Regions from separate parts of the Mycobacterium sp. UM_Kg27 genome, predicted to be linked through region 3. Evidence: predicted binding sites of a transcription regulator. Region 3 holds the regulator's gene; each other region holds the start of a gene.
The links. Region 3 encodes LexA, which represses DNA repair genes until DNA is damaged. Its sites were predicted from a motif close to CGAACANNTGTTCG; they were not measured.

Region 1 (8,220 bases), on a different contig from region 3:
GACGAACTTCGGTCGAGCAAACAGGCCGCGGGCGATGGTCGACCCCATGATCGGGGACTCAGGCGCTTGGACATCCCCCTGGAGTACCCCTCCGGCACGCCGGCGTTCACCGCGTTCGGGCCGCGCGTTCCCGCCATGCGTCAGGCGCATCTGGCGCGACGCGGGCGGACTCCCCGTCAGCGGGATAGTCGCATACACCGCGGCGACCGGAGGCCGGTCGCTTCACGGCGTGCCGTCATACAAGGATGCTGTTGTGTTCAAAGTGATGTTCTATTCACCCCGCATCCCGCCCAACACCGGCAACGCGATTCGGATGGTGGCGGCGACCGGCGCGGAGCTTCATCTGGTGGAACCCATGGGTTTCGACCTGTCCGAACCAAAGCTGCGGCGGGCCGGCTTGGACTATCACGACCTGGCCTGGGTGCGCGTGCACTCGTCACTGCCGGCGGCGTGGGAGGCGCTGGGTGTATCGAATGGCGCCCGGGTGTTCGCCTTCACCGCCGGCGCCCACACCCCCTACACCGATGTGAGCTATGAGCCCGGTGACGTGCTGATGTTCGGTCCCGAACCCACCGGCCTGGACGAGGCGACGCTGGCCGACCCGCACATCACCGAGCGGGTGCGTATCCCGATGCTGGCCGGGCGGCGCTCACTGAACCTGTCGAACGCCGCCGCCGTCGCGGTCTACGAGGCGTGGCGCCAGCACGGGTTCGCCGACGGGGTGTGACCCGCTGCGCCCGGCTCCGCCGCGCTTGCGATCACCAAGTGTCGAAGTGCGCCACCTGCTCGGCCGGCAGTCGCTTGGCCGGCTTGAAGTCGGTGCCCAAGGTGTAGGCGATGGGGAACAGCCCGCCCTGGCTGTAGTTCTCGTACGGGATGCCGAGCACCTCGGCGGCCTGCTGCTCGCCGTCCCCGAGCAGGTGCAGGGTCGTCCAGCAGGAACCAAGTCCGCGGTTGCGCAACGCCAGGCAGTAGCTCCACGCAGCCGGGAACAACGACGCCCAGAACGATGCGCCGAACCCCAGCGACCCGGTCTCGGGCTTGCCTTCCAGGCACGGGATCATCAGCACCGGCACGTCCTGCAGGTTCTCGGCCAGATACCTGGCTGAGCCGCTGATGAACTCCATCCGCTCACTGCGCACGTCGCCCTCGCCGTAGTCAGGCTTCATCCGGTTCAGGTACGGCATGGCGTTCGTGCGGTAGATGTCGGCGAGCGCCTGCTTTTTGACCGGGTCGGTGACGAACATCCACTGCCAGCCCTGAGCGTTGGATCCGGTGGGTGCCTGCAGGGCGATCTCAAGGCACTCCATCAGCACCTCGCGGGGAACGGCCTTGTCAAGATCGAGGCGTTTGCGGACCGATCGCGTGGTGGTCAGGACTTCGTCGGCGGTCAAGTTGAGGGTCATGGATGGAGGTTACCGTCGGGCTTGCTTCGGCGGTCCAGCTTCGGCTCTCCTGCGCCGAGCCCCGCTGACCGCCGGGGTACTACCGAAAATCGCGGGAGCGCGAACTCACCGCCAGCTCAAGGGCGCCCAACCGATCGGCCAGCACGGTGATGGCCCCACTGGCGTTCTGCACCCGCCCGCGGATCAGCAACGCTGTCGCCGTCTGCGCCAGCCGGCGATGCCGCGTCCACACCCCGGGCGTACACAGCACATTGACCATCCCGGTCTCGTCTTCGATGTTGACGAACGTCACCCCGCGGGCAGTGGACGGCCGCTGCCGGTGGGTGACCGCCCCGGCCACCAGCACCCGGGTGCCGTCGGGAACCGCGGTCAGCCGCACCGCCGGAATCACCCCGAGCGCATCGAGATCGGCACGCAGGAACTGGGTCGGGAAGCTGTCGCAGGACACCCCGGTAGCCCATACATCGGCCGCCGACAACTCGATCTCACTCATCCCGGGCAACACCGGAGTATGCGTCGCAACCCCCACCCCCGGCAGCCGGTCCGGCCGCTGCCCCGCCGCAGCCCCGGCCGTCCACAGCGCCTCCCGGCGTGACACCCCGAAACCGGCGAATGCGCCGGCGGTTGCCAACGCCTCAGTCTGGGGAACTGAAAGCTGTACCCGCGCAGTCAGATCCAGCATCGAAGCAAATGGTCCGTAGGCCTCACGGTCGGCCACCAACCGCTCAGCGAGGTCGGTACCGATGCCACGGACAGCGCCCAGCCCCAGCCGGACCTGCGTGCCGGCTTCGGCCAGTGTGGCGTGCGCCAGGCTGGCGTTGACGTCCGGTCGGTGCACCACAACCCCGTGCCGGCGGGCGTCGGCGACCAGTGACTGCGGCGAATAGAAGCCCATCGGTTGGGCGCGGAGCAGCGCGGCGCAGAACGCCGCCGGGTAGTGCAGCTTGAACCAGGCCGAGTAGAACACCAGCGACGCGAAACTCATCGCGTGACTCTCCGGAAATCCGTAGTTGGCAAAGGCTTCCAGCTTCTCGTAGATCCGGTCCGCCACTTCGCCGGTGATGCCGTGACACTCCGCCATGCCGCTGTAGAACCGGTCACGCAATCGGCGCATCCGCTCCGGTGATCGTTTGGAGCCCATCGCGCGTCGCAACTGGTCGGCTTCGCCCGCGGTGAATCCGGCGCAGTCCACCGCCAGCGTCATCAGCTGTTCTTGAAACAGCGGGATTCCCAAGGTTTTCTCCAGGGCCCTCGCCATGCACGGATGCTCATAGGTCACCGGATCGATACCGTTGCGGCGGCGGATGTAGGGATGCACCGATCCGCCCTGGATCGGCCCGGGGCGGATCAGCGCCACCTCCACCACCAGGTCGTAGAACACCCGGGGGCGCAGCCGCGGCAGGGTGGCCATCTGCGCGCGCGACTCCACCTGGAACACTCCGACCGTGTCGGCGCGGGCCAGCATCTCGTACACCGCCGGCTCGGACAGATCGATCGCAGCCAAATCCACTTCGACGCCGCAATGCTGCGCCACCAGATCGATCGCGTAGTGCAATGCCGACAGCATTCCCAGCCCCAGCAGGTCGAACTTCACCAAACCTATTGCCGCGCAGTCGTCCTTGTCCCACTGCAGCACGCTTCGTCCAGGCATCCGGGCCCATTCCACCGGGCATACGTCGGCGATCGGGCGGTCACAGATCACCATGCCTCCGGAGTGGATGCCCAGATGCCGCGGCAGGTCGGCAACCTGGTCGGCCAGCTCGATCACCTGTTCGGGGATGCCGTGCAGATCGGAGTCCTCCCGGCCAGGCCGGCCCCATCGGCTCAGCTGCTTGCTCCAGGCGTCCTGTTGCCCCGGCGAATAGCCCAGCGCGCGGGCCATGTCCCGCACGGCGCTGCGACCCCGGTAGGTGATGACGTTGGCCACCTGGGCGGCGTGGTCTCGGCCGTATTTGTCGTAGACGTACTGGATCACCTTTTCCCGCTCATCCGATTCGATGTCGATATCGATGTCGGGTGGGCCATCGCGAGCCGGCGACAGAAAGCGTTCGAACAGCAGCCCGTTGGCCACCGGGTCCACCGCGGTGATCCCGAGGGCGTAGCAGACCGCGGAGTTGGCAGCCGATCCCCTGCCCTGACACAAGATGTCGCTGCGCCGACAGAACTGGGTGATGTCGTGCACCACCAGGAAATATCCGGAAAAACCCAGTTGAGCAATGACTTCCAGCTCGCGTTCGATCTGGGCGTAGGCATCCGGCATGCGCTCGGGCGGGCCGTAGCGCCCGACCGCGCCGGCCAGGGTGAGCTGCCGCAGCCAACTGTCCTCGGTGTGACCGTCTGGAACGGCAAACGGCGGCAGCCGGGGGGCGATCAGCGTCAACGGAAAAGCGCACCGCTCACCGAGTTCGGCCGCCCCCGGCACCGCCGTCGGATGTGCCGCGAACAATCGGGCCATCTCTGCGCCGGAGCGCAGATGCGAGCCGCCCAGCGGAGCCAGCCGGCCGGCGGCGGCGTCCAGTGACTGTCGGGCCCGCACCGCGCCCAGCGCCATTGCCAGCCGCCCCCGGTCCGGCCGGGCGAAATGCGCGCCGGTGGTGGCTACCAGCCCCACCCCGAACCGGGGCGCCAGGCCGGCCAGCGCCGCATTGCGTTCGTCGTCGCACGGATCGGAGTGCCGGGTCAGCTCCACGCTGACCCGCGCGGCCCCGAACCGGTCCACCAGGTCGGCCAGCGCGGCGGCGGCCGCATCCGGGCCCCCGGTGGCCAGCGCCTGGCGAACGTGGCCCTTACGGCAGCCGGTCAGGATGTGCCAGTGCCCGCCCGCCGCCTCGGTCAGCGCATCCAGATCGAAACGCGGCTTGCCCTTCTCGCCGGCCAGGTGCGCGGCGGCGATCTGCCGCGACAACCGCCGATAACCCTCCGGGCCGCGGGCCAGCACCAGTAGGTGCGGACCTGGTGGGTCCGGGTCATCAGTGCGCGCCACCCTCCCCAGCGACAACTCGGCGCCGAACACCGTGGCCATATCCAACTCGGCGGCCGCCTCGGCGAAGCGCACCACTCCGTACAGACCGTCGTGATCGGTCAGCGCGATCGCCCGCAGGCCCAGCCGGGCAGCCTCGGCAACCAGCTCCTGTGGGCTGCTGGCCCCGTCCAGAAAGCTGTACGCCGAGTGTGCGTGCAACTCGGCGTAGGGCACTACCCGCCCGGCTGGCCGGAGCGGCTCGACCTGCGGGGCCGGCGGGCCGTGCTCAGCAGACATACCGGCAGGAATACCGGTGTGACGAGGCTTACCATCGAGCACCCGCTCCATTTCCGCCCAGCTCGGCGGCCCGTTACCCCAGCCCATACCCTCCAATGTATCGAACATATGTGCGATAAAACCCTGGGTGGGTGCGAAAAAGAAGTTTGATGCACTAATCTGTGTCAGATTCCGGCACGATGCGAAAGGCCACTGCTTTCATGTTCGGCGCTGTCAGACGTGCGTGGTTGCCCCTACTCATCATCGCCGTTCTCGTGGTAGGGGGGTTCACGGTGCAGCGAGTCCGCGGTTTCTTCGGAGCCGACGACAGCGGCTCAGGGTCCACCCCGTTCGAGGACACCAAGCCGTTCCACCCCAAAGTCGTGGTCTACGACATCTTCAGCCCCGACGGCACCTACGCCGACATCAACTACCTGGACCTCGATGCCACGCCACAGCGGGTCGACGGCGCCGGCCTGCCGTGGTCGCTGACCCTGTCGACCACCAACCCGGCGGTGAGCCCCAACATCGTCGCCCAAGGTGACGGCACCACCATCGGCTGTCGGGTCACCATCGACGGCGAAGTCAAAGACGAACGCATCTCCAGCAGCCCCGTCAGCGCCCAGACCTTCTGCATTGTGAAATCCGCATGAGCAACCACACCAGCCACGACACCCCCACCGACACGCTGCCTGCCGCGCAACCACCCAAGCGCACCGGTATCCCGGCCTGGATCCGGCGGCTCGCTGTGCCCATCATCCTGGCCTGGGTGGCGCTCACGGTCCTGGTGAACGTCATCGTGCCGCAGCTCGATGAAGTCGGAAAGATGCGCGCGGTGTCGATGGCCCCCCGCGACGCTCCGTCGATGATCGCGATGATGCGCATCGGAAAGGTGTTCGACGAGTTCAAGTCGGACAGCTCGGGCATGGTCGTGATCGAAGGCGACCAGCCCCTGGGCGACGACGCGCACAAGTACTACGACCAGTTGGTCGCCAAGATGGAGGCCGACCCCACCCATATCGAGCACGTCCAGGACTTCTGGAGCGACCCGCTGACCGCAGCCGGATCCCAGAGCCCGGACGGCAAGGCCGCCTATGTTCAGGTGTATCTGGCCGGCAACATGGGCGAGACCCTGGCCAACGAGTCGGTCGAGGCCGTCCAGCAGATCATCGCCGACACCCCGGCCCCCGAGGGCGTACACGCCTACGTCACCGGCGGGGCCGCCCTCAACGCCGATCAGCACATCGCCGGCGACAAAAGCCTGAAACTCATCACCGCGCTGACGTTCGTGGTGATCATCACGATGCTGCTGAGTATCTACCGGTCCGTCGGCACCGTGCTGTTGGTGCTGGGCATGGTGGTCTTCTCGCTGAGCGCTGCCCGCGGCGTGGTGGCCGTGCTGGCCTACTACAACATCATCGGCCTGTCGACGTTCGCGGTGAATCTGCTGGTGACACTGGCTATCGCCGCCTCGACGGACTATGCGATCTTCCTGCTCGGCCGCTACCAGGAGGCCCGATCACTCGGCGAGGACAAGGAATCGGCCTTCCACACCATGTATCACGGCACCGCGCACGTGATCCTGGGTTCCGGGCTGACCATCGCCGGGGCGACCTTCTGCCTGCACTTCACCCGACTGCCCTATTTCCAGTCGCTGGGCGTCCCGCTGGCGATCGGCATGTTGGTCATTGTGGTGGCCGCTCTCACCTTCGGTTCCGCGGTGGTCACGGTGGCCAGCCGCTTCGGCATGCTGGAGCCCAAGCGTGCGATGCGGATCCGCACCTGGCGGCGCATCGGCACGCTGATCGTGCGCTGGCCGGGGCCGGTGCTGGTGGCCACCACCGCGGTCTGCCTGGTCGGGCTGCTCACGCTGCCTGGGTACCAGACCAACTACAACGACCGGGAGTACCTGCCGGACTACGTGCCGGCCAACATCGGCTACGCCGCCGCCGACCGGCACTTCTCCCAGGCCCGGATGAGCCCGGAACTGCTGATGATCGAGACCGACCACGACCTGCGCAATCCGGCCGACTTCCTGGTGATCAACCGGATCGCCAAGCGGGTGTTCGAGGTCCCCGGCGTCGGGCGGGTGCAGACCATCACCCGCCCACTGGGCACGCCGATCGAACACACCACGATCCCGTTCGCGATCAGCATGCAGGGCACCACCCAGCAACTGAACATGAAGTACCAGCTCGACAGCATGAAGAACATGCTCAAGATGGGCGAGGACATGCAGGTCTCGATCGACAGCATGAAGCAGATGCTCGAGGTCACCCGCGCGATGTCGGAGACCACGCACAGCATGGACCTCAAGATGCACCACATGCTCGACGACATCCAGAAGATGCGCGACTCGATCGCGGACTTCGACGACATGTGGCGCCCGATGCGCAGCTACTTCTACTGGGAGCCGCACTGCTTCGACATCCCGATCTGCTGGTCGATCCGGTCGATCTTCGACGTGATGGACGGCCTCGACCAGATGACCGAGGATTTCGAAAAGGTGCTGCCCGACATCGACAACCTCGACCGGCTGATGCCCCGGATGCTCGAGATCATGCCGCCGATGATCGAGACGATGGAAAACATGCGGACCACCCAGCTGAAGATGCAGTCCACCATGGAGGGCCTGCAGCTTCAGATGGAGAAGATGATGGAAGGCCAGAACGCCATGGGCAAGGCGTTCGACGAGTCCAAGAACGACGACTCGTTCTATCTACCGCCCGAGGCATTCGACAACCCCGACTTCAAGCGCGGCATGAAGATGTTCCTGTCCCCCGACGGACACTCGGTGCGGTTCATCATCTCCCACGAGGGCGACCCGATGTCCGAAGAAGGCATCTCACACGTCACGCCGATCAAGCACGCCGTGCACGAAGCGCTCAAGGGCACCCCGCTGGAGGGCTCGAAGGTCTATCTCGGCGGCACCGCAGCCATGTTCAAGGACATGAAAGATGGCTCGCACTATGACCTGATCATCGCCGGCATCGCCTCACTGTGCCTGATCTTCATCATCATGCTGCTGATCACCCGCGCGGTGGTGGCCTCGGCCGTGATCGTCGGGACGGTGCTGCTCTCACTGGGCACCTCGTTCGGGCTCTCGGTGCTGATCTGGCAGCACATCATCGGCCTGCACCTGCACTGGATGGTGCTGGCGATGTCGGTGATCATCCTGCTGGCGGTCGGCTCGGACTACAACCTGCTGCTGGTCTCCCGAATGAAGGAAGAGCTGCACGGTGGGCTGAAGACCGGCATCATCCGCGCCATGGGTGGCAGTGGCTCCGTGGTCACCTCAGCGGGCCTGGTGTTCGCGTTCACGATGATGTCGATGATCGTCTCCGACCTGAAGGTGATCGGTCAGGTGGGCTCCACCATCGGCCTGGGCCTGCTCATCGACACCCTGGTGATCCGCTCCTTCATGACACCGTCGATCGCCGCGCTGCTGGGTCGCTGGTTCTGGTGGCCGCAGCGGGTGCCGTTGCGGCCGACGCCGGCGGCGCAGCAGGTCGCCACGCTGCGGTCGTCGTCCGAGCCGGTATCGGTCGGCTGACGCCGTCGTCAGGTCGGTCGGAC
Region 2 (10,823 bases), on a different contig from region 3:
GTGCACCCGCACTGCGGTCGCGTAGTCGGTGACGCCGATCGGCAGGTCGGGGGCCGGCCGGCCGAACGGGTCCAGCGACAACACGACCACTTCGCCGCCGGTGGCAGCCACCGCCGCGTCGGCCTCATCGATCCGGTCGGCAGTGCACAGCGCAACATCGGAGTCGTCTCCTGGATCGCCGAGCAGCACCTCGGCCCCGATCCACCAGGCACCGAACAGCACCGCCGCGGTCTGCCAGTGCGACGGCAACAACACCGCAATACGACTGCCGGCTCCGGCGCCGAGCTCGTCGCGCAGCAGGTTGCCGGTCTTGGCCGCCCAGTTTGCCAGCGTCGCCGCGGACAGCTCGATGCGCTCGCCGGAGGCGTCGTCGTAATAGGTGATCCGTGGCCCGACGGGGTCGGCGCGCATGATCGGATCAAGGATCGCCGAGCTGAGGTTGATCACCTCAGCGACGTTAGTTCACGCATTGTGGGTCGTTGGAACCCGCGGTCAGAATCGGTGACGCAACGGGGATTTGGGGCGCCTCGTCGTCGTCGTAGCTAAAGATGCCGGCCGCCTGCGCACTGGCGCCCCCGGAGCCCAGGCCCGATCCGGGCCCGGTGTAGTCGTTGGCCAGCACCACGCGCACCGAGCCGGTCGGGACTGACTCGTTGGACACCACCGGCAAGCCGCCCAGGTCCCTGGCCACCGCCAGCGCGCCGGGGTCGTCAGCCGACGCTGCCTGCACCTGGCTGGTGGGCACGTGCCCGGACTCGTTGTTGCCGACCGACCCGGTGCCGAACCCCTTGGCGTTGAGCACCCCGGAAACCGCGGCGGCCAGGCCGTTGATGTCGGTGTCGTTGAGCACGCTGGCGGTGGTCTGTTCCGGGTTGTAGGCCAGTTGCTCGGTCTTGCCCTCGTCCTGATCGTGCAGCAGCCCGGCCACCCAGTCAGCTACCTGGTCGGGATCGACACGGACCACGCTCTGCATACCGTCGTCGCTCCAGCCGGCCTCCTCGAGCACCGGGATCGTGGCGAACGCCACCTTGCCCGCGGCCAGGTCCTGGGCCTTGGTGACGAAGTCGATCACGTCCCAGCCCTCCGACAGCACCACCGACCGCTGTACCGCGGCCTGCAGCCGCGACAAGGTGCCCGGACTGGACAGGGTCTTGCCGGAGATGACCTGATGGGCCAGGGACGCCATCACCGTCTGCTGACGCCGGACCCGGTCCAGGTCGCCGTGCGGGAGTTCGTGGCGCTGTCGGACGAAGCTCAGTGCCTGGGCGCCGCCCAGCCGCTGCCAGCCGGCCGGGAAGTCCGCGCCGGAGAGCTCTTCATACACCGGCTCCTTGAGACAGACGTCGACGCCGCCGAGGGCATCGGTGATCAACGCGAACCCGAGCAGTCCGATCTCGGCGTAGTGGTCGACGGTGACGCCGGTCAGATCGGCCACCGTCTTGATCAGGGCCTCGCGGCCCGCCTCGGTGCCGCGCGCCTGCGCCTGGATCGGATCCATCCCGGATTCGACGAGCGCGTCGGCGGTCTCCAGCCGAGTGGCCCCGTACACGCCGTTGATCTTGGTCTTGTCCAGCCCAGGTGCCGCCACGTAGGAGTCGCGGGGGATCGAGATCGCGGTGGCCGACTTCCCGCTGTTGGGGATCCGGACCAGGATGATGGTGTCGGTGTTGGTGGCCTCGTCGTCGCCGACGCGCAGCGCGGCCAGCTCTTCCGGCGTCAGCGGATTGCCGTGGGCGTCGGTGCGGCTGTCCATCCCGACCAGCAGGATGTCGACCGCGCCGTCGGATCCGCCGTTGCCCAGCGCCAGCGACGAGACGTGGAAGATGCCGTCCTCGAACGACCGGACTTGGCTCCAGGCCACCCCGGTCCCCAGGACGATGGCGACGGCTGCCACCGTGGCAATCACACGAACCACACGTTGCGCAGGCATCACTTCAGATTACTTGCGTAACTGCCGTATCGGCGGTAGCCGAGCGCGGCGTGGCAGCCCGCAAGCGAAGCTGGAGCCGCCGCTTAAGCTCGACGCTCATGCGGATTGTGATCACCGGCGCAGGCGGCCAAGTCGGCACTTTCCTGGCGAAACGCGCCGCCGAGACCGGTCATGACGTGCTGGCGCTGACATCGGCGCAATGCGACATCACCGACGGCGCCGCCGTGGACGCCGTGGACCTGCGGCCCGACGACATGCTGATCAACTGTGCGGCCTACACCCAAGTCGACGCCGCCGAGACCGATGCCGAGCGGGCCCACGCCGTCAACGCGACCGGACCGGGCCACCTTGCGACCGCCTGTACTCGGGCCGGCGCGCGGCTGATCCACATCTCCACCGACTACGTCTTCGACGGCGACTTCGGCGATAACCCGCCGCGCCCGTACGAACCGGCAGACGCCACCCGGCCACTGTCGGTCTACGGCAGCACCAAACTGGCCGGTGAGAACGCGGTACTGGCCGCTTCACCGGACGCCCTGGTGGTGCGCACCGCCTGGGTCTACACCGGTGCCGCCGGTGGTTCGGACTTCGTCGCGGTGATGCGCGAGCGGGCTGCGGGCGGCGCGGACGTGGAGGTGGTCGACGACCAGATCGGATCCCCGACCTATGTCGGCGATCTCGTCGACGCACTGCTGGCGCTGACGTCCTCGCCGCCGGGCGCTCGGGTGTTGCATGCCGCCAACGCCGGTGCCGCGAGCCGCTACGAACAGGCCCGCGCGGTGTTCGCCGCGGTCGGCGCCGATCCGGACCGGGTGCACCCGGTCAGCAGTGCCGTACATCCGCGCCCGGCGGCCCGTCCCGCCTACTCCGCGTTGTCGGGCGACGAGTCGGCGCGGGCCGGCCTGGCACCGCTGCGCCGGTGGAGCGATGCACTGTCCGCCGCCGTGGCCAGATAACCTCTAGGCCGTGAGTGAGGCCCTACCGGTGGTGACGGTGACCTATTCGCCGGGATGGCATCTGGACCGATTCCTGGCGTCGCTGGCGCTGGCGACCGACCGTCCGGTGCGGGTGGTGATGGCCGACAACGGATCCACCGACGGCTCGCCGGAGGAGGCCGAGCAGCGCTATCCCAACGTGCAGTTGCTGCATACCGGGGCCAACCTGGGCTACGGCGGAGCGGTCAACGCCGGGGTGGCTCTGCTGGACGCCGAGGGCGGCGAGCGCAGCGAATTTCTGATCGTGGCCAACCCCGATGTGCAGTGGGGTCCGGGCAGCATCGAGGCCCTGCTGGATGCGGCGGCCCGGTGGCCGCAGGCGGCGACGCTGGGGCCGTTGATCCGGGAGCCGGACGGTTCGGTGTATCCCTCGGCGCGCCACCTGCCCAGCCTGATCCGCGGCGGCATGCACGCGGTGGTCGGTCCGGTGTGGCCCAACAATCCGTGGACCCGCGCCTATCGGCAGGAACGGCTGGAGCCCAGCGAACGGCCGGTCGGGTGGCTCTCGGGCGCCTGCCTGCTGGTGCGCCGGGCCGCGTTCGACGCGGTCGGCGGCTTCGACGAGCGCTACTTCCTCTATATGGAGGACGTCGACCTGGGCGACCGGCTGGCCAAGGCCGGTTGGCTCAACGTCTACGTGCCCACGGCCGAGGTGTTGCACCAGAAGGGTCACGCCACCGGCAAGGACCCCGCACGCAACCTGGCCGCGCACCATCGCAGCACCTACACCTACCTCGCCGACCGGCACACCGGCTGGTGGCGGGCCCCGTTGCGCTGGAGCATGCGCGGCGCGCTGGCGGTGCGCTCACACCTGGCGGTGCGCAACGCCCGCCGCAAATTGACGAAGGGACACCCGTGACACTGAGCCAACTCGATGCGGTGGTCCTCGTCGGCGGCAAGGGCACCCGGCTGCGGCCACTGACGCTGTCGGCCCCCAAGCCGATGCTGCCGACCGCGGGTCTGCCCTTCCTGACGCACCTGCTGTCGCGGATCGCTGCCGCCGGCATCGAGCACGTCATCCTCAGCACGTCGTATAAGCCAGAGGTGTTCGCCGAGGAATTCGGCGACGGCTCGGCGCTGGGCCTGCAGATCGACTACGTGACCGAGGATGAGCCGCTGGGCACCGGCGGCGGTATCGCCAACGTCGCGCCCAAGCTGCGCCATGACACCGCGATGGTGTTCAACGGTGATGTGCTGTCCGGGGCTGATCTGACCGAACTGCACGCCTACCACCGGGAGCAGGGCGCCGAGGCCACCCTGCACCTGGTGCGTGTCGGCGACCCGCGGGCCTTCGGTTGCGTGCCCACCGACGACGGGCGGGTCACCGCATTCCTGGAGAAGACCGAAGACCCGCCGACCGACCAGATCAACGCCGGTTGCTACGTGCTCTCCCGCGGCGTCATCGACCGCATCCCGCGCGGCCGCCCGGTTTCGGTGGAGCGCGAGGTGTTTCCCGCGCTGCTGGCCGACGCCGTGTTGGTCTGCGGCTACGTCGACACCAGCTATTGGCGCGACATGGGCACACCGGAGGATTTCGTACGCGGTTCGGCGGACCTGGTGCGGGGCATCGCGCCGTCACCGGCGCTGGGTGGCAAGCGCGGTGAGGCACTGGTGCACGACGGTGCCTCGGTGGCGCCCGGTGCGGTGCTGATCGGCGGGACCGTCGTGGGCCGGGGTGCTGAGATCGGCCCGGGCGCCCGCCTCGATGGCGCGGTGATCTTCGACGGGGTGAAAGTCGAGGCCGGGTGCGTGATCGAACGATCGATCATCGGCTTCGGCGCTCGCATCGGGCCGCGGGCGTTGATCCGCGACGGGGTGATCGGCGACGGCGCCGACATCGGGGCGCGCTGCGAATTGCTGCGTGGGGCCCGGGTGTGGCCCGGGGTGTCGATCCCGGACTGCGGGATTCGCTACTCCAGCGACGTCTAAGCCGGTTTCGCGCTGACTCTGCGCCAAAGGCGCACCCATCTCGCGCTTTTCGCCATGGACGCCGAGTCAACGGTGGATAGTCATAACCATGTTCACCAGAGCCTTCGTCGGGTGCCTGGCCGCAGTCGCCATGGCGGCGCCGGCCGCTGCAGACCCGCTGGACCCGATTCCCGGTAACGGGGTCTTTCAGGTCGGAACCGACATCGCACCGGGCCTCTATCACACCGGTGGGTCGGGTTCGGCTTTCGGCGTGTGGATCAACAACGTGCCGACCCAGGAATCGATGTGTTCCTGGTTCACCTACAGCACACCCGACGCCGCCAAGGACCATGTGGTCCAGACGAACACGTCAATCGGCCCGATGTACGCGAGCATTCCCGTCACGGTCAAGGCCTTCGAGTCACAGAACTGCCAACCCTGGACGCGGGTAAACGACTCCCAGTGAGCCCGGGGGCCTATCCGACGGCCCGCGCCACCAGATGCGCCAGGGCGTCGTCGGCGTCCGGCGGTAGGCCGTCGACCGGCCACCAGCGCAGCGCAAGCGACTCGTCGCTGATCCCGATCTGTGCGTTCGTGGGCGCGTGCGCCACGAATTGCAGGTCCAGGTGCCGGGTCGGCACACCCAGTGAGCAGGTCACCGGATGCACGTGCACGGCCGCCAGCGCCGGATCCAGTCGCAGGCCGGTGATGCCGGATTCCTCGGTGGCCTCGCGCAGCGCGGCTGCGCGGATGTCGGCGTCGGTGTCCTCGCAATGACCTCCGAGCTGCAGCCAGCGGCCCACCCGCGGGTGCAGCGTGAGTAACGCGTGCTCACCGGTGTGGTCGAGCACCAGGGTGGAAGCGGTGATGTGGCCGGGAACGCATTCGCGCCGGCACGCGTCGGGGCGGGCCGCCAGAAACGCCAGCACCGCATGCCGGAGCGAATCTTGCGCGGAATCTGGTGCGGTCCAACCACTCAGTGCCGCTACAGCGGACTCGTGCAGACTCATCGCCGCACCAGCAGGTCGCCGATGTCGGCCGGTTCGCGGGGTTCGGGCGGCTCGGTGGGGTAGCCGATCGCGATGGCGCCCAGGGGTTCCCAGTCGGGCGGCAGATCCAGTTCGGTGCGGACCAACTCGGGGGTGAAGATGGTCGAACCGATCCAGCAGCTGCCTACGCCACGGACCGCCAGCGCCACCAACAGGCCTTGGACGGCAGCACCGACGGCGACCGTGAACATGGTGTGCTCGGCGGCGGTGCGGGCGGCGTCCGGATAGTGGTGGGCGCCGTCGGGCACCATCATCGGGATGACGACTTCGGGTGCGTCATAAAGGATCTGGCCACGCGAGACCCGGGCGTCAATGGACTCAGGCGATCTGCCGTCGCCGGCCAAGTCGGATCGCCACTGCTGTGCCATGGCATCGAGCAGCCGAGTGCGCACGCTCGGAGTCTGCAGCCACACGAACCGGACCGGGCGGGTGTGATGCGGTGCCGGGGCGGTCAGGGCCTCGGCCATGGCATCAGTGATCAGTTGCGCCGGAACGGGTTCCCCGGCGAACCTGCGCACGGAGCGGCGCAGCAGCTGAGCCTGCCCGCGTCCCGCCTCGATGGCCTCGGCGGTCCCGAGCCAGAACAGGTCCTCGGAGCCGGAACGCACCAGTGCTGCTGCGGTGGAACCGTTGTCGGGGCTGCTGACGCCACGCACCACCGCCACCGGAATATCGGTGAGCTTGCCCTTCACCAGGTCGGCAGCCGCGGCGAGTTCGTCAGCGACGGCGACTTCCGTGACCACCAATTCGTTGCCGTGTCGGTCGACTGACCCGGCGTAGCCGTTGAGCACCGACAAGCCCGACGCGCCGATCGCGACGTCGATCTGGCCGTTGCGCCAGGCCCGGCCCATGGTGTCGGTGATCAGCACCGCCACGTTGACGCCCAGACGCTCGGCCAGTCCGGCGCGCAACGCGGCGGCGCTGCCGTCGGGATCGACCGGCAACAGCGCGAGTTCGTCGGAGCCGACGTTGGAGCCGTCCACACCGGCGGCCGCCTGCACCAGTCCCAGGCGGTTCTCGGTGATCCAGGTGCGGCCCTTGCGGGCCAGTACGCGTACCGCCTCGGCCTCGACCAGTTGGCGGCGCAGCGCATCACGCGCCTCGGCGTCGTGCGGCGCCGGCACGATGCGGCCCTCGCACTTGGACACCACCTTGCTGGTGACGACCACGATGTCGCCGTCGGCCAGCCACGGTGCGGCCTGGGCCAGCATGGAAGCGAGATCGTCGCCGGGCCGGAACTCGCCCAATCCGGTCACCGGCAGGATCTCGACCTTGGCGGCGCTGCCGTGCTCGCCCTGCCCCTTTATGGTGACACCCCCGCTAGCTCCAGTCCGGTGCGGACCATTTGGGCCGTGGCCGCCGGATCGGTCATCAACAGCGGGGCGGCGCGAACGGTGACGCCGGCGATGTCGGGTGTGTCGGGGGACTCGCCCTCGTGCACCAGCCAGTAGTCCAAGATCCCGGTGCCGCTGCGGGCGCCGTAGTGCTCGCCGACGGCTCGGGAGGTGGAGTCCAAGCCGATCACGCTCAGGCAGACATCGGCCATACCGCGCAACGGCTTTCCGGCGATGATCGGGGAGTAGCCGACGACCGGTGCCGCCGTGGAGCGCAGGGCCGCGCGGACACCCGGAACGGCCAGGATGGCGCCGATGCTGACCACCGGATTCGAGGGGGCCAGCAGCACGATGTCGGCGCCGGCGATGGCGTCGACGACTTCGGTTGTGGCGGTGGCCTTCTCTGCGCCCACGAAGCCGAACCCGTGGGTGGGAACTTGGGCACGGTAGCGCACCCACCACTCCTGGAAGTGGATCGCGCGCTGGGTGTTGTCGGCCGGATCGGTGATGACGACGTGGGTTTCGCAACTGTCGTTGGTGACCGGCAGCAGTCGCGCGCCGGGCTGCCAGCGCTCGCACAGCGCCGAAGTCACCTCGGTCAGCGGGTAACCGGCGCGCAGCGACTGGGTGCGGACCAGGTGGGTGGCCAGGTCGCGGTCGCCGAGACCGAACCAGTCGGGCTGCATTCCGTAGCGGCCCAACTCCTCCATGGCATGCCAGGTTTCGTCGCGATGCCCCCAGCCGCGTTCGGCATCCACGCCGCCGCCCAGGGTGTACATGCAGGTGTCCAGATCGGGGCAGATGCGCACACCGTGCATCCAGGCATCGTCGCCGACGTTGACGATCGCGGTCAGCTCGTGCGCCTCGGCCCCGTTGTCAGCCGGGGATTCGGCGAATTGGCCCAGACCCAGTAGTTTCTGGACGCCGAGCAGGAATCGGGCGCCGCCGACCCCTCCGACGAGAACGGTGACCTTCACAGCGCACGACAGTACCTTTGGCGCCGCTGCCGCCGGTGTGGCGGACCGCCGTCGTCGCTGCATCGGGGGCACGGTAAGACACGCCGAGACGCGGGTGTGGGGTAGATGACAGGGACTCGCCGGTCTCGGACACGTTGGAAATCGATCACGAGATGGTAAGGAATTTGGCCAATCAGCTTGACCGGGCTGATCAACCCGTGTCTAATCACACTAGTGTCATTTCCCGGTTGGCCAGCCGATTTCGGTGCCGCAGACCGAGATTCGATCACATGTTCGAATCGAGATGGTCCAAATCTTGGATTCGGCCGACATATCAGGATCGCGCTATAGGTGAGGAGGCGGAGCATGTCCTATGAGCACCTTTGGGGCGTGATGGGAGGAGCATCGCACGCCGGTGCCGAAATGGCTGAAATGGCTGGGCCGAGCGGGCTGGAGGCGATGCCCAGTCGACCACATCTGAGTCTGGTTCCCGAGCCGGAGGACTACGACGAGTTCGACCCGTTCGACCCCGCGACGGCCACCAATGAGCAGTGGCAGGACCGCGCCCTGTGCTCGCAGACCGACCCCGAGGCGTTCTTTCCGGAGAAGGGCGGTTCGACTCGCGAGGCCAAGAAGATCTGCCAGCGATGCTCGGTTCGCAGCGAGTGCCTGGAGTACGCCTTGGCGCACGACGAGCGTTTCGGTATCTGGGGCGGGCTTTCCGAGCGTGAGCGCCGCCGCCTCAAGCGCGGCATCATCTGATTCCCGCTCTGCGACGCGTGTGACCGATCGGTCCTAGTCGTCGATCGTCGGGTCGATGACGGTGGGCTCGACATCCAAATAGGTGGCGACTTGGGCCACCAAGATCTCGTGCAATAAATCACCGAGCTCTGTGCTGTCGTTTGCGCGTTGCTCGATCGGCTTGCGGAACAGCAAGATTCGGGCGCGTGTCGGATTTCCCCGCACATCCACCCCGGCGGGAATCAAACGGGCCAGCGGAATTGGCCCGTCCGCGACCACTTCTGGGGGCCACTGCACACTGTCGGGGTCCTTGGCGGCGATCCGCGGGATCTCATCGACCGCGACATCGAGCGCCGTCAGCCGTTGCTTCCACCGTTGCTCGATGGGCTCGTAGGCCTCCAGCACCGCCATGTCGAACCGTTCGGCGCGGGTGCGCCAGCCTGGAACGGTGGGCGGCAACAGCGGCCCGCGGGTTTCGCGGCCGCGCCAGCGGCGACGCGTGGCGATCACGCAGAAGATGGTAACGGTTGTGCATAGGGTGCCGGCGCCTTGCGCGTGTCCGGCGCCGCGGGGGCGCGCGGCCACGATAGCCTCACGGGCGTGAACGTTCCCCGCCGTTGCTGCCGGCCAGGGTGTCCGCACTATGCGGTGGCGACGCTGACGTTCGTCTACTCGGACTCCACCGCCGTGGTCGGCCCGCTGGCGACTGCCGCTGAACCGCATTCCTGGGACTTGTGCTTCAGTCACGCAGGCCGGATCACCGCCCCGCGCGGTTGGGAACTGGTCCGCCACCCCGGCCCGTGGGTATCGCCTGAAGAGGATGATCTGATCGCGCTTGCCGAGGCGGTTCGCGAGCGCGAATCCGGGCGGGCGGCCCCGGCAAACGGGTGGTACCCCCAGGCCAATCCGATCGACTCCCCGACCCGCGGAGCGCCCACCGCCGGACCTGGTGGTGGTGTGCTGGCACCGCCCGGTGCGCCGGGCAAGACCAATGGCCGGCGCCGTGGCCACCTGCGTGTGTTGCCAGACCCTTCGGACTGATCGCGGGTTCCGGGCTAGGCTTGAGCGTCAAGAGTCCACTGCGTCAGGAGCCCTGTCCATGTCTCGGCCCGCTGCGGCTGTCCACCGTGTGATCAAGGCGTACGACGTACGCGGCCTGGTCGGTTCGGAGATCGATGAATCCCTCGTCACTGAGGTCGGGTCCTCGTTTGCCCGGCTGATGGCCGAGGAAGGCGCCCGCCAGGTGGTGATCGGCCACGACATGCGGGACAGTTCGCCACTGCTGTCTGCGGCGTTCGCCGAAGGCGTGATCGCCCGCGGCCTGGATGTGGTCCGGATCGGGCTGGCGTCGACCGACCAGCTCTATTTCGCCTCCGGGGCGCTGGACTGCCCGGGTGCGATGTTCACCGCCAGCCACAACCCGGCGGCCTACAACGGCATCAAGCTCTGCCGGGCCGGTGCCAAGCCGGTGGGCGCTGACAGCGGCCTGGGCCGGATCCGCGATGAGCTGATCGCCGGCGTCGATTCGGCTGGCGACGGCCAAGAATCGCGCGGCAGCATCACCGACCGTGACGTGCTCGCCGACTATGCGGCATTCCTGCACTCGCTGGTCGACATCTCCGGCCTGCGGCCGCTGCGTGTGGCCGTCGACGCCGGCAACGGGATGGCCGGCCACACCGCCCCGGCGGTGTTCGGCTCGGTCGGGGGTATCACACTGCTGCCGCTGTACTTCGAGTTGGACGGCAACTTTCCCAACCACGAGGCCAACCCGCTGGATCCGGCCAACCTCGTTGATCTGCAGACGTTCGTGCGCGAGAGCGGCGCCGACATCGGACTGGCCTTCGACGGCGACGCCGACCGGTGCTTCGTGGTCGACGAGCGCGGCGAGCCGGTGTCGCCGTCGGCGGTGA
Region 3 (10,823 bases):
CACCCTGGAACCGACTACGCGCCGTGGGCAATTCGACGATGACCGTCCTTTTGTGTTGACCGACACAGTCGGGTTCGTTCGGCACCTGCCCACGCAGTTGGTGGAGGCGTTCCGTTCCACCCTGGAAGAAGTCGCCGATGCCGACTTGCTGGTGCATGTGGTCGACGGCTCTGATCCGGCGCCACTGGCGCAGATCGCCGCGGTCCGTGAGGTGATCTCCGACGTCATCGCCGAGCACGATTCCGGACCGACTGGCCAGCGTGCTCCGGAACTGTTGGTGGTCAACAAGATTGACGCCGCCGGAGATCTGGCGTTGGCGCAGCTGCGACGGGCCTTGCCCGACGCGGTGTTCGTCTCGGCGCACACCGGAGACGGCATTGACGCGCTGCGCCAACGGATGGCGCAGTTGGTGGCCCCGGTCGACACCGCAGTGGATGTCGTCATCCCTTACGGTCGTGGCGATTTGGTGGCCAGGGTGCATGAACAAGGCCGGGTGCAGCTGGCAGAGCACGGTGAGGGCGGTACCCGAATCCGTGCGCGGGTTCCCGCGGCACTGGCAGCGAGTCTGCGGGAATTCGCCGCCTTTTAGGTATTGCCGCACCGGTGCTATAGGCTGGTGCTCACGCGTCGTGGAACGCTTACTCACCGCCGTCCGGCCCCTGATGCCGATTTCAGCTGGCGTGTGAAGCTCTTCTCGCGGCGATCGCTATTGCCAACAGGCAATCTCGCCAACTCTGTGTTGCAGACAGATCGGTCCGCCTTGACGGCCGCTGTGGCACAGCCGATGCCGGAAAGGCATGTCATGACCACCAATTCATTCGCCGAACTCGGCGTGCCCGCTGAACTTGTCAGTGTGCTCGCCAATCGCGGTATTGCTGCTCCCTTCCCGATTCAGGTGGCGACCCTGCCGGACAGTCTGGCCGGCCGTGATGTGCTGGGTCGCGGCAAGACCGGCAGCGGCAAGACGCTGGCCTTCTCCCTGCCGCTGGTAGCTCGGCTGGTTGGCGAGAAGCGTCGCCCCGCCCGGCCGACCGGCCTGGTGCTGGCACCCACGCGGGAACTGGCCACCCAGATCGCCGCGACGCTGGAACCGTTGGCGGCCGCCAGTGGGCTGAAGGTGACCACCATCTTCGGTGGCGTCTCGCAGAACCGCCAGGTGTCCGCGCTCAACGCAGGCGCCGACATCGTGGTGGCCTGCCCCGGCCGGCTCGAAGACCTGATGAAGCAGCGGCTGATCACGCTGGACGCGGTACGCATCAGCGTGCTGGACGAAGCCGACCACATGGCCGACCTCGGCTTCCTGCCCGGAGTCACCCGCATTCTGGCCGCGACCTCCGAAACCGGTCAGCGACTGCTGTTCTCGGCCACGCTGGACAACGGGGTCGACAAGCTGGTTCGGCGTTTTCTGCGGAACCCGGTGTCGCACTCCGTCGATGAACTCGACGCGCCCCCTCCGGCGATGACCCATCATGTGTTCCACGTGGCCGGGCTGCAGGACAAGAAGGATCTGGTGCAGCTGTTGGCGTCCGGCACCGGGCGGCGAATCCTGTTCTTGCGGACCAAGCATCAGGCCCGGAAACTGGCCCGCCAGCTCACCGAGTCCGGTGTGCCGTCGGTCGACCTGCACGGCAACTTGTCTCAACCGGCCCGCGAGCGCAATCTTGCGGCGTTCGCCGAGGGGGACGTGCGGGTTCTGGTGGCCACCGACATCGCCGCCCGCGGGGTGCACGTCGATGAGGTCGAATTGGTGGTTCACGTGGACCCGCCCGCCGAGCACAAGGCGTACCTGCACCGTTCCGGGCGTACGGCACGCGCCGGCAGCGCCGGCGATGTCGTCACCGTCGTCCTGCCCGAGCAGCGGCGCGAGACTCAGGTGCTGTTGCGCCGCGCGGGCATCAGCGTCGCCCCGCAACAGGTGGCAGCAGATTCCGCCTCGGTGCGCGACTTGGTGGGGGAGGTGGCGCCGTTGCGGGTGCCCGCCCCGGTGGCCCCGAAGGCCGCTCCGCCGGGCCGCGCCAAGAGTGCGCCGGGCCAGACCTCGCCGGGCCAGACCTCACCGGGCGGGTCCGGCCGTCCGCGACGCCGTCGTGGCGGCAGCGGTGCTGCACAGCCGGCATCTCAGGCCGGTGGCCGGCGCCGGCCGCGGGGCGGTGCCGGCCAGCGGCGGCACGATGGGGTGGCGCGCTAGCGCTGACACCCACCACTGCGTCGCCCAACCATCCGGTTGGTCTATTCTCGTCGGAAAGATCAGTCGACCGGAGGTCAGGCAATGAGTGCCGCAGTCAAGTACCAGCGAACCCTGTTCGAGCCCGAACACGAGCTGTTCCGGGAGTCGTTCCGCGCCTTCCTGGATCGGCACGCCGCGCCCAACCAGGAGGAGTGGGAGAAGGCCAAGATCGTCGACCGCTCCGTGTGGCTCGAGGCCGGCAAACAGGGCTTCCTGGGCATGGCGGTGCCCGAGGAGTACGGCGGCGGCGGCAACCCGGACTTCCGCTACAACACGATCATCACCGAGGAAGTCACCGCGGGCCGCTACAGCGGGCTGGGTTTTAGCCTGCACAACGACGTTTGCGCGCCGTACCTGTTGGAACTGTGCAACGAGGAGCAGAAGCAGCGCTGGCTGCCGAAGTTCTGCACCGGTGAGCTGATCACCGCGATCGCCATGACCGAGCCGGGCACCGGTAGTGACCTGCAGGGCATCAAGACCCGCGCGGTCAAGCAGGGTGACCACTACGTGCTCAACGGCTCCAAGACGTTCATCACCAACGGCATTCACTCCGACCTGGTGATCGTCGTCGCCCAGACCGACCCCGACAAGGGTGCGCAGGGCTTCAGCCTGCTGGTCGTGGAGCGGGGGATGGAGGGCTTCGAGCGTGGCCGCCACCTGGACAAGATTGGTCTGGACGCCCAGGACACCGCGGAGCTGTCCTTCACCGACGTGCATGTCCCGGTGGAGAACCTGCTCGGCGAGGAGGGCAAGGGCTTCATCTACCTGATGCAGAACCTGCCGCAGGAGCGCATTTCGATCGCGATCATGGCCGCCGGGGCGATGGAGGCGGTGCTGGAGCAGACCATCCAGTACACCAAGGAGCGCAAGGCCTTCGGCAAGCCGATCGGCAGTTTCCAGAACAGCCGGTTCCTGCTGGCCGAGCTGGCCACCGAGGCCACCGTGGTGCGGATGATGGTCGACGAGTTCGTGCGGCTCCACCTGGACAAGAAGTTGACCGTCGAGCAGGCCGCGATGGCCAAGTGGTATTCCACCGAGAAGCAGGTGCACCTGATCGACCGCTGCCTGCAGCTGCACGGTGGATACGGCTACATGCGCGAATACCCGGTCGCGCGGGCCTATCTGGATGCCCGCGTTCAGACCATTTACGGCGGCACGACCGAGATCATGAAAGAGATCATCGGCCGCAGCCTCGGCGTCTAGCCGAGGCAATCGGGAACGATTTGGCGCCCCAACAGGGGCGCTACCTGCATGTTTGGTAGCGCCCCTCGTTCCGTTCGGGTCAGCGGCTTTTGCATCATTTCAGCATCGGCTGGGTATCTGTTTCCGCAATATCGATGACTTGGCTTCGAAACTCGGGCCGATTGCGGGAAAGTCTATGCCGGAAACATTTGCGTCGATAATGTCGATAATGATGCCTGGGAGGGCTGGTGACTAGTCGGAAAGATCGGTTCGGCAAGACGGCGGTGCGCATGGCGCTCGGCCTGGCGGCGACGGTCACCGTGCTCTTGTCGGTGCAAACCGCTGCGGCGACGCCCGACAGCGATGCCCGCGACGCCATCACGGCGGCGTGGCAGGCGGCCGGCGGGGACGGATCCCCGCTGGGGGCGCCCAACGGCGACGTACACCCGGCCGGTGTCGGATTCGCCCAGGACTTCGCCGGGGGCACCATCTTCTTCACCCCGGAGACCGGCGCGAAGGCGCTGTACGGGGCGATCCTGGACAAATACGAGGCACTGGGCGGTGCGGCCGACAATGGACTCGGCTTCCCCAGCAGCGATGAGGTGCCCGGGCTTGTTCCCGACAGCCGGGTGGCCATCCTTTCCGGGCCCGACAACCCGGTGATCTTCTGGACACCCGAACATGGCGCCCACGTGGTGCGCGGGCCGATCAATGCCGGCTGGGACAAGCTGGGCAGCTCCACCGGTGCGCTCGGCGTCCCGGTCGAGGACGAGAGCTACGACGGAGCTGTCGTCACCCAGAAGTTCAGCGCCGGGACGCTGTCCTTCGACAGCGCGACCAGGACGTTTACCACGGTGCCGCCGGAGCTGGCAGCGCAGCTGGCAGATGTGCAGGCCCAGGTCGACGCGACCGCGGCCATCGATCAGGTCTGGCGCAGCGCCGGCGGACCCGCCGGCGCACTGGGGCCAAAGCAGGGCGATCAGTACGCGATAGGCGAGAACGGCGGGGTGGGTCAGGACTTTGCCCACGGCAAGGTCTATTTCAGTCCGCTCACCGGAGCCAATGCGGTTGAAGGCGACGTGCTGGCCAAGTACGAGTCGCTGGGCGGTCCTGCCGGCAGCGATCTCGGCTTCCCGATCACCGGCACGGCTGACGGAGCGCTGGCGGGCAGCAAGTTCAATTCTTTTGCCGCCGACGACGAGCCGGTGATCTTCTTCAGCCCCGACAACGGCGCCTTCGTGGTACGCGGGGCGATCAAGTCGGCGTGGGACAAGCTCGACGGAGCTTCCGGAAAGCTGGGCGCCCCCGTGGGCGACCAGAGCGTCGAAGGTGACGTGGTGTCGCAGAAGTTCACCGGCGGCTCGATCGCGTGGAACCAGGCGAACAACACCTACAGCACCGAACCGGCCGAGCTCGCGCAATCGTTGTCGGGCTTGCAAATTCCCGGTACGAATCTGCCCGACGGCAGCAAGTCGACATCGACTGGCGCCGCCAAGGAGACGCACTGGAACTGGATGTGGGTGCTGATCCCGGTGGTGGTGCTGGCAGTGCTGGGGGCGCTCGCCGGCGTGGCGATGTGGTGGCAGCGGCGTCGGCCGGCCGCTGTACTGCCGGGCTCGCCGGTGGCAGTGCCGGCCCCGGTCGCCGACGACTACGACGACGATGACGAGCAGTGGGCCCACCACGACCGACGTGATGACCACCGTGATGAGCACCGCGACGACCACCGCGAGCACGAGGGCACCGTCCGGCTGCCGAGTCGCTACGGAGCCTCCGCATCGCCGTATCCCTCCGAGCCTGAACTGCCCGTCTCCTCGATCCCGGATGCGCCGTGGCTGCACTACGGCGAGCACGAGAGCGAGGCGGAGGTCGACGACGATGACGACACCGACACCGCCCCCACCCGGGTGGTGACCGAAGAAGATTTCGGCACCGGTCGGCACGCCGTGGGTCACGGCGGTGCCGGGTCGGACCCACGCGGGTTCGGCGCTGTCCCAGAGCCCCGCAGGTTCGGCGGCGGCGCGGACACCCGCACCTTCGGCGGTGGCGGCGAAGCGCGCACGGTCGGTATCGACGAAACCGTGCATCCGGTGATGCACCTTCCGCTGGACGACCCGTACCAGCAGCCGAACGGCTACCCGATCAAGGCGAACATCGGCTCGGGGCTCTACTACACCCCGCAGAACGCGCTGTATGACGACACCCTGGCCGAGATCTGGTTCGCCACCGAGGATGCGGCCCGACTTAACGGCTTCACCAGGGCCGGCTGATCATCGCAGCGGCAGCGGTAGGTCGCGTTCGCGCTGCGGCCGAGGCCCGAAGAGGCGCCGCTGCGCCGCGGTGATCGCGATGTCGTTGATGCTGGACTCGCGGCGACTCATTCGGCCGTCGGCGGCGAACTCCCACAGCTCGTTGCCGTAGCTGCGCCACCATTGGCCGTCCGCGTCGCGGCATTCGTACTGATAACGCACCGCGATTCGGTTGCCCTGGTAGCACCAGAGCTCTTTGCGCAGTGCGTAGTCGCGTTCGGCGGCCCATTTGCGCCGCAGGAATGCCTCGATCTCCGCACGCCCGGCGAGAAATTCGTCGCGGTTCCGCCACACCGAGTCCTCGGTGTAGGCCAGCGCCACACGTGCGGGATCCCGGGTGTTCCAGGAGTCCTCGGCGGCCTGCACCTTGAGGCGTGCCGACTCCTCATCGAACGGTGGGCGCGCGAACACGATCAGATCTTGCGGATGACGGTCACGACCTTGCCCAGCACCACCGCGTCGTTGCCGGGAATGGGATCGAAAATGGGGTTGTGCGGCATCAGCCAGACCTGACCGCCGGTGCGTTTGAACGTCTTGACGGTGGCCTCGCCATCGATCATGGCGGCCACGATGTCGCCGTTGTCAGCGACATTCTGCTGGCGCACCACAACCCAGTCGCCGTCGCAGATCGCGGCGTCCACCATCGATTCGCCGACCACCTTGAGCAAGAACAGTTCGCCTTCGCCGACCAACTCGCGGGGGAGCGGGAAGACATCCTCGACGGCCTCCTCGGCCAAGATCGGCCCGCCGGCCGCGATCCGGCCCAGAACCGGGACGAAGGTGGGCTCGGGCAGCGCATCCGAACCGGCGAACTCGGTGCGCTGGGCGGCCTCGGCGGCGCCGGCCACGTCGTCCTGGCCACGGACGTCGACAGCGCGGGGACGGTTGGGGTCCCGGCGCAGGTAGCCCTTGCGCTCGAGCGTGCGCAACTGGTGCGCAACCGAAGAGGTCGAGGTCAGCCCGACGGCGTCGCCGATCTCGCGGATGCTCGGCGGGTAACCCCGTTCGTTCACCGAGGCGCGGATGACATTCAGGATCGTTCGCTGCCGGGCGGTCAGCGCTGAGTCCGGGCCCGCCAGGTTGCTGCTGCTGTCACTCATGGGCGCAAATCTAGTCGCATAACTGCGTTTAATCAAACATGTGTTCGAGGTGTGTCGCGCGGACGTTCGAAACTGCCGGGGACTTGTCGGACCCTTTCGCTAATGTTTTCGACAACGAATCGATCACATGTTCGGACATCGAACGTACGATCGATTATTATTCGAACAGTCGAGCGAACAGGGTCGCCGACGCCGAGTGAGGGAGAACCGCACATGATGCTCATCGACACGATCGCTCCGACGTTTGAGCCGACCCGCAGCACCGAGCGACCCCAGGTGCAGCGCGGTCCCCGGACCTCGGGTCGCGCCTACCCCATCCGCACCCAGCCGGCACGGCTGGTTCGGCAGCGGCCGGGCGGTGCGCCGCTGCGCCACCGCGGTTCCGGGGTGCTGATGTCACGTGCCCCGCACCGGCCGCAGCCCGTCAAGGCCATCACCCCGGTGACCACCGTCGTGCTGGCTTTGATCGCCGCCGGGATCACCGTGTGGCTCGGGCTGATCGCCCAGTTCGGCGCGGCAGCGGCGGGCACTACCTCCGCGGTGCCCGACCAGCTCGGCGTGGTGAGCGTCCAGAGTGGGGAGAGCTTGGCGCACCTGGCGGCCCGCGTAGCACCGGACGCGCCGGCCGGAGAGGTCATCGAGCGCATCCGCGAGCTCAACAGCCTGGAGTCGGTGGCTCTGGACGCCGGCCAGACACTGATCGCTCCACTGGGCTGAGGGTAGTCGTGTCGGTTCGGTCGCCGATTGCGGCCACTGCGCAGCCCCGGCGGCAACCCGCGCAGGTACGCTCGCAGTTGTCCCAATGGCCCACGGTGCCCCAGCTTTCTGAGGGCGCGGGTTCCCGGCACGGCGAAGGAGCGGCAATGCACTGCCCGTTTTGTCGCCATCCGGACTCCCGGGTGGTGGATTCCCGCGAAGCCGATGAAGGCCAGGCCATTCGGCGTCGTCGGTCCTGTCCGGAATGCGGCCGCCGTTTCTCGACGGTGGAAACCGCAGTGCTGGCCGTGGTCAAACGCAGTGGGGTCACTGAGCCCTTCAGCCGGGAGAAGGTCATGCGCGGGGTGCGCCGGGCCTGCCAGGGCCGCCAGGTTGACGACGACGCGCTGAACCTGCTGGCTCAGCAGGTGGAAGATGCTGTGCGAGCGGCCGGTTCGCCGGAGATTCCCAGTCACGAGGTGGGGTTGGCGATTCTGGGTCCACTGCGCGAACTCGACGAAGTGGCCTATCTGCGATTCGCCTCGGTTTACCGGTCCTTCTCCTCGGCCGCCGACTTCGAACGAGAGATCGAGGCCCTGCGCGAACACCGCGAGATGCCCAGTACCAGTTGAGCCGCGCGGGCGACCAAGCGCACTACGCTGGCGACATGGCACCCGAGTTGCACCCAAACCTTGTGGAGCTCGCCCCGCTGTTGGGCACCTGGTCAGGCCGGGGATCCGGGGTGTATCCCACGATCGCGGCATTCGACTACCTCGAAGAGGTGGTGTTCTCACACGTCGGCAAGCCGTTCCTGGTTTACGGCCAGAAGACCAAGTCGCCCGCCGAGGGTCTGCCTCTGCATGCCGAGACCGGCTACCTGCGGGTGCCGCAACCCGGTCAGATCGAGTGGGTGCTGGCGCACCCCAGCGGTATCACCGAGATCGAGGTAGGCAGCTACACGGTCACCCCCAACGGTGTGGACCTGCAGATGTCCGCACCCACGATCGGGCTGGCGCCGACGGCCAAAGAGGTGACCGTCCTGAGCCGCCACTATCGCCTCGACGGCGATGAGTTGTCCTACACCCTGGATATGGGAGCAGTCGGCCAGCCCGCCCAGAACCACCTCACCGCCACGCTTCGTCGAACCACTGGCCCGACATAGCTCCATCCGGGACGATCAGTCGTCGCCGTCGAGGTTCTTCTTCGCCTCCTGCGCCAGGAAGCGCTCGAACTCGGCGCCGAGCTCGTCGGCGCTGGGCAGCTCCTCGTCGCGGGAAAGCAGCGAGCGATTTTCCTGGGCTGTGATGAAGGCGTCGTACTGGCGTTCCAGGGCCGACACCACTTGGGCCACTTCGGCGTTCGCTTCGACCTGCTGGTCGATCTTGGTCCGGATCTCGGCGGCGGAGTCGCGGAGGTCGCTCAGCGGCAGCTCCAGCGCGCCGGTTTGGGCGGCCTGCTTGAGCAGCGCCTCAGCGGCCTCCGGGTAGTCGGTCTGGGCGACGTAATGCGGCACATGCACGGTAAAGCCGACCACCTCGTGGCCGTGCTGAGCCATCCGGTATTCCAGCAGGTTGGACGCGCTGCCGGGAACCTGAACCTCGGTGATCCATGGGGTGAATTCGCTGATCAGGTCGCGATTGTTGGAATGTGCGGTCAGCGTCACCGGCCGGGTGTGCGGAACGGCCATCGGGATCGTGCCCAAGCCGATGGTCCGACGCACCCCGAGTTGCTCGGCCAACAGCCGCACCGCGGTAATGAACCGCTCCCACTTCAGGTCGGGCTCCATGCCCGCCAACAGAAGAAACGGGGTGCCCGCACTGTCCCGCAACGCGTGCAGGCTCAGCTCCGGTTCGGTGTAGTGGGTGAAGTGGTCGGACTTGAACGTCATCAGCGGCCGCCGCGAGCGGTAGTCGAGCAGGTCGTCGATCGCGAAGGACGCCACCAACTCACTGTCCAGCTTGCTCTTGAGGTGCTTGGCGGCCAGCCGAATCGCGTGGCCGGCGTCGGAGAACCCTTCCAGCGCGTGGATCAGGACCGGCCCCTCGCCATCCGCCGACATCAGCTGCGGAGCCGGCACCTCCAGCTCGTACATGCCGCTCGGCTCGATCTGGTAGTGCCGGTCCCGGTCGGGACCGGTGTCCGGGTGGTCGGCCATCGCCTTCGCCTCCTCTTCGTGCAGATCGCAGTGGATCGCACCGTCTATTTTCCCTCACCGGGGACCGCACGCCGAAAACGGTGCGCGTATGTGGTGCACAACGTACGCGGACGCCGTCGGATTCCACGGTGCCTCGGCGTTCGCTGAGCGAGGAAAATGTTTACCGGGCGCCTCAGCCGCGGAATTGCTGGAGCGCCCGCATCTTGTTCATCACGTCCAATGCGGCGTTCTTGTATGCCTCGGAGAAGGTCGGGTAGTTGAACACCGCATCTACCAGGTATTCCACCGTGCCGCCGCACCCCATGACGGCCTGGCCGATGTGCACCATCTCGGTCGCGTTGGTGCCGAAGATATGCACGCCGAGCAGCTTCAGGTCGCTGGTGGAGACCAGCAGCTTGAGCATTCCGTAGGAGTCACCGGCGATCTGACCGCGGGCCAGCTCGCGATACCGGGCCACCCCTACCTCATAGGGAATCGCGCTGCGGGTCAGTTCCAGTTCGGTGGCACCGACATAGGAGACCTCTGGGATCGAGTAGATCCCGATCGGCTGCAGGTCGGTGATCCCGTCGGTCGGCTCGCCGAATGCGTGGTAGGCCGCCAGTCGGCCCTGCTCCATGGATGTCGCGGCCAGGGCCGGGAAGCCGATCACATCACCGACGGCGTAGATGTGCTCGACGGCGGTCTGGAACGTTGCGTCGACGACGATGCGGCCCCGCTCGTCGGTGGCCAGGCCGGCGTTGGCCAACTCCAGGTGGGCAGTGTGGCCTTGGCGACCGGCCGAGTACATCACTGTCTCGGCGGGAATCTGCTTGCCGCTGGCCAACGTGGTGACGGTGCCGCTGGAGCTGACGTCGACGGCCGTCACCTCTTCGCCGAACCGGAAGGTGACGGCCAGGTCGCGCAGGTGAAAACGGAGGGCTTCGACGACCTCCGGGTCGCAGAACTCCAGCATCGAGTCTCGTTTCTCCACCACCGTCACCCGGGTGCCCAGCGCGGCGAACATCGAGGCGTACTCGATCCCGATCACACCGGCGCCGACGACCACCATCGACGCCGGGATGAATCGCAGGTCGAGGATCCCGTCGGAGTCCAGCACCCGTTCCTCGTCGAAGGTCACGCCGGCGGGGCGGACCGGCTTGGTTCCGGTGGCGATC

Region 1: the regulator LexA is predicted to act here: its motif matches at 4,767-4,780, upstream of LI94_RS18715 (error-prone DNA polymerase).
Region 2: the regulator LexA is predicted to act here: its motif matches at 8,456-8,469, upstream of cofD (2-phospho-L-lactate transferase).

Annotation. Positions count from the first base shown of each region.
Region 1 is NZ_JRMM01000158.1:380-8,599, reverse strand. Features, by position in the region: gene LI94_RS18725 (tRNA (cytidine(34)-2'-O)-methyltransferase) at 254-727, shown strand; gene LI94_RS18720 (nitroreductase family protein) at 759-1,406, opposite strand; gene LI94_RS18715 (error-prone DNA polymerase) at 1,486-4,752, opposite strand; gene LI94_RS18710 (MmpS family protein) at 4,866-5,297, shown strand; gene LI94_RS18705 (MMPL family transporter) at 5,294-8,197, shown strand; partial or broken gene LI94_RS18700 (universal stress protein) at 8,206-8,220, opposite strand, start outside.
Region 2 is NZ_JRMM01000023.1:7,206-18,028, reverse strand. Features, by position in the region: gene LI94_RS06095 (TIGR03089 family protein) at 1-447, opposite strand, end outside; gene LI94_RS06090 (LCP family protein) at 458-1,933, opposite strand; gene rfbD (dTDP-4-dehydrorhamnose reductase) at 2,029-2,886, shown strand; gene LI94_RS06080 (glycosyltransferase family 2 protein) at 2,915-3,784, shown strand; gene LI94_RS06075 (NDP-sugar synthase) at 3,781-4,854, shown strand; gene LI94_RS06070 (hypothetical protein) at 4,943-5,299, shown strand; gene LI94_RS06065 (NUDIX domain-containing protein) at 5,310-5,843, opposite strand; gene LI94_RS06060 (coenzyme F420-0:L-glutamate ligase) at 5,840-7,189, opposite strand; gene cofD (2-phospho-L-lactate transferase) at 7,186-8,193, opposite strand; gene LI94_RS06050 (WhiB family transcriptional regulator) at 8,596-8,934, shown strand; gene LI94_RS06045 (metallopeptidase family protein) at 8,968-9,420, opposite strand; gene LI94_RS06040 (DUF3499 domain-containing protein) at 9,514-9,954, shown strand; gene LI94_RS06035 (phosphomannomutase/phosphoglucomutase) at 10,013-10,823, shown strand, end outside.
Region 3 is NZ_JRMM01000111.1:2,194-13,016, forward strand. Features, by position in the region: gene hflX (GTPase HflX) at 1-589, shown strand, start outside; gene LI94_RS16065 (DEAD/DEAH box helicase) at 803-2,188, shown strand; gene LI94_RS16070 (acyl-CoA dehydrogenase family protein) at 2,270-3,430, shown strand; gene LI94_RS16075 (hypothetical protein) at 3,658-5,679, shown strand; gene LI94_RS16080 (nuclear transport factor 2 family protein) at 5,680-6,129, opposite strand; gene lexA (transcriptional repressor LexA) at 6,132-6,818, opposite strand; gene LI94_RS16090 (LysM peptidoglycan-binding domain-containing protein) at 7,032-7,535, shown strand; gene nrdR (transcriptional regulator NrdR) at 7,682-8,146, shown strand; gene LI94_RS16100 (peroxynitrite isomerase) at 8,182-8,676, shown strand; gene LI94_RS16105 (PAC2 family protein) at 8,692-9,669, opposite strand; gene sthA (Si-specific NAD(P)(+) transhydrogenase) at 9,842-10,823, opposite strand, start outside.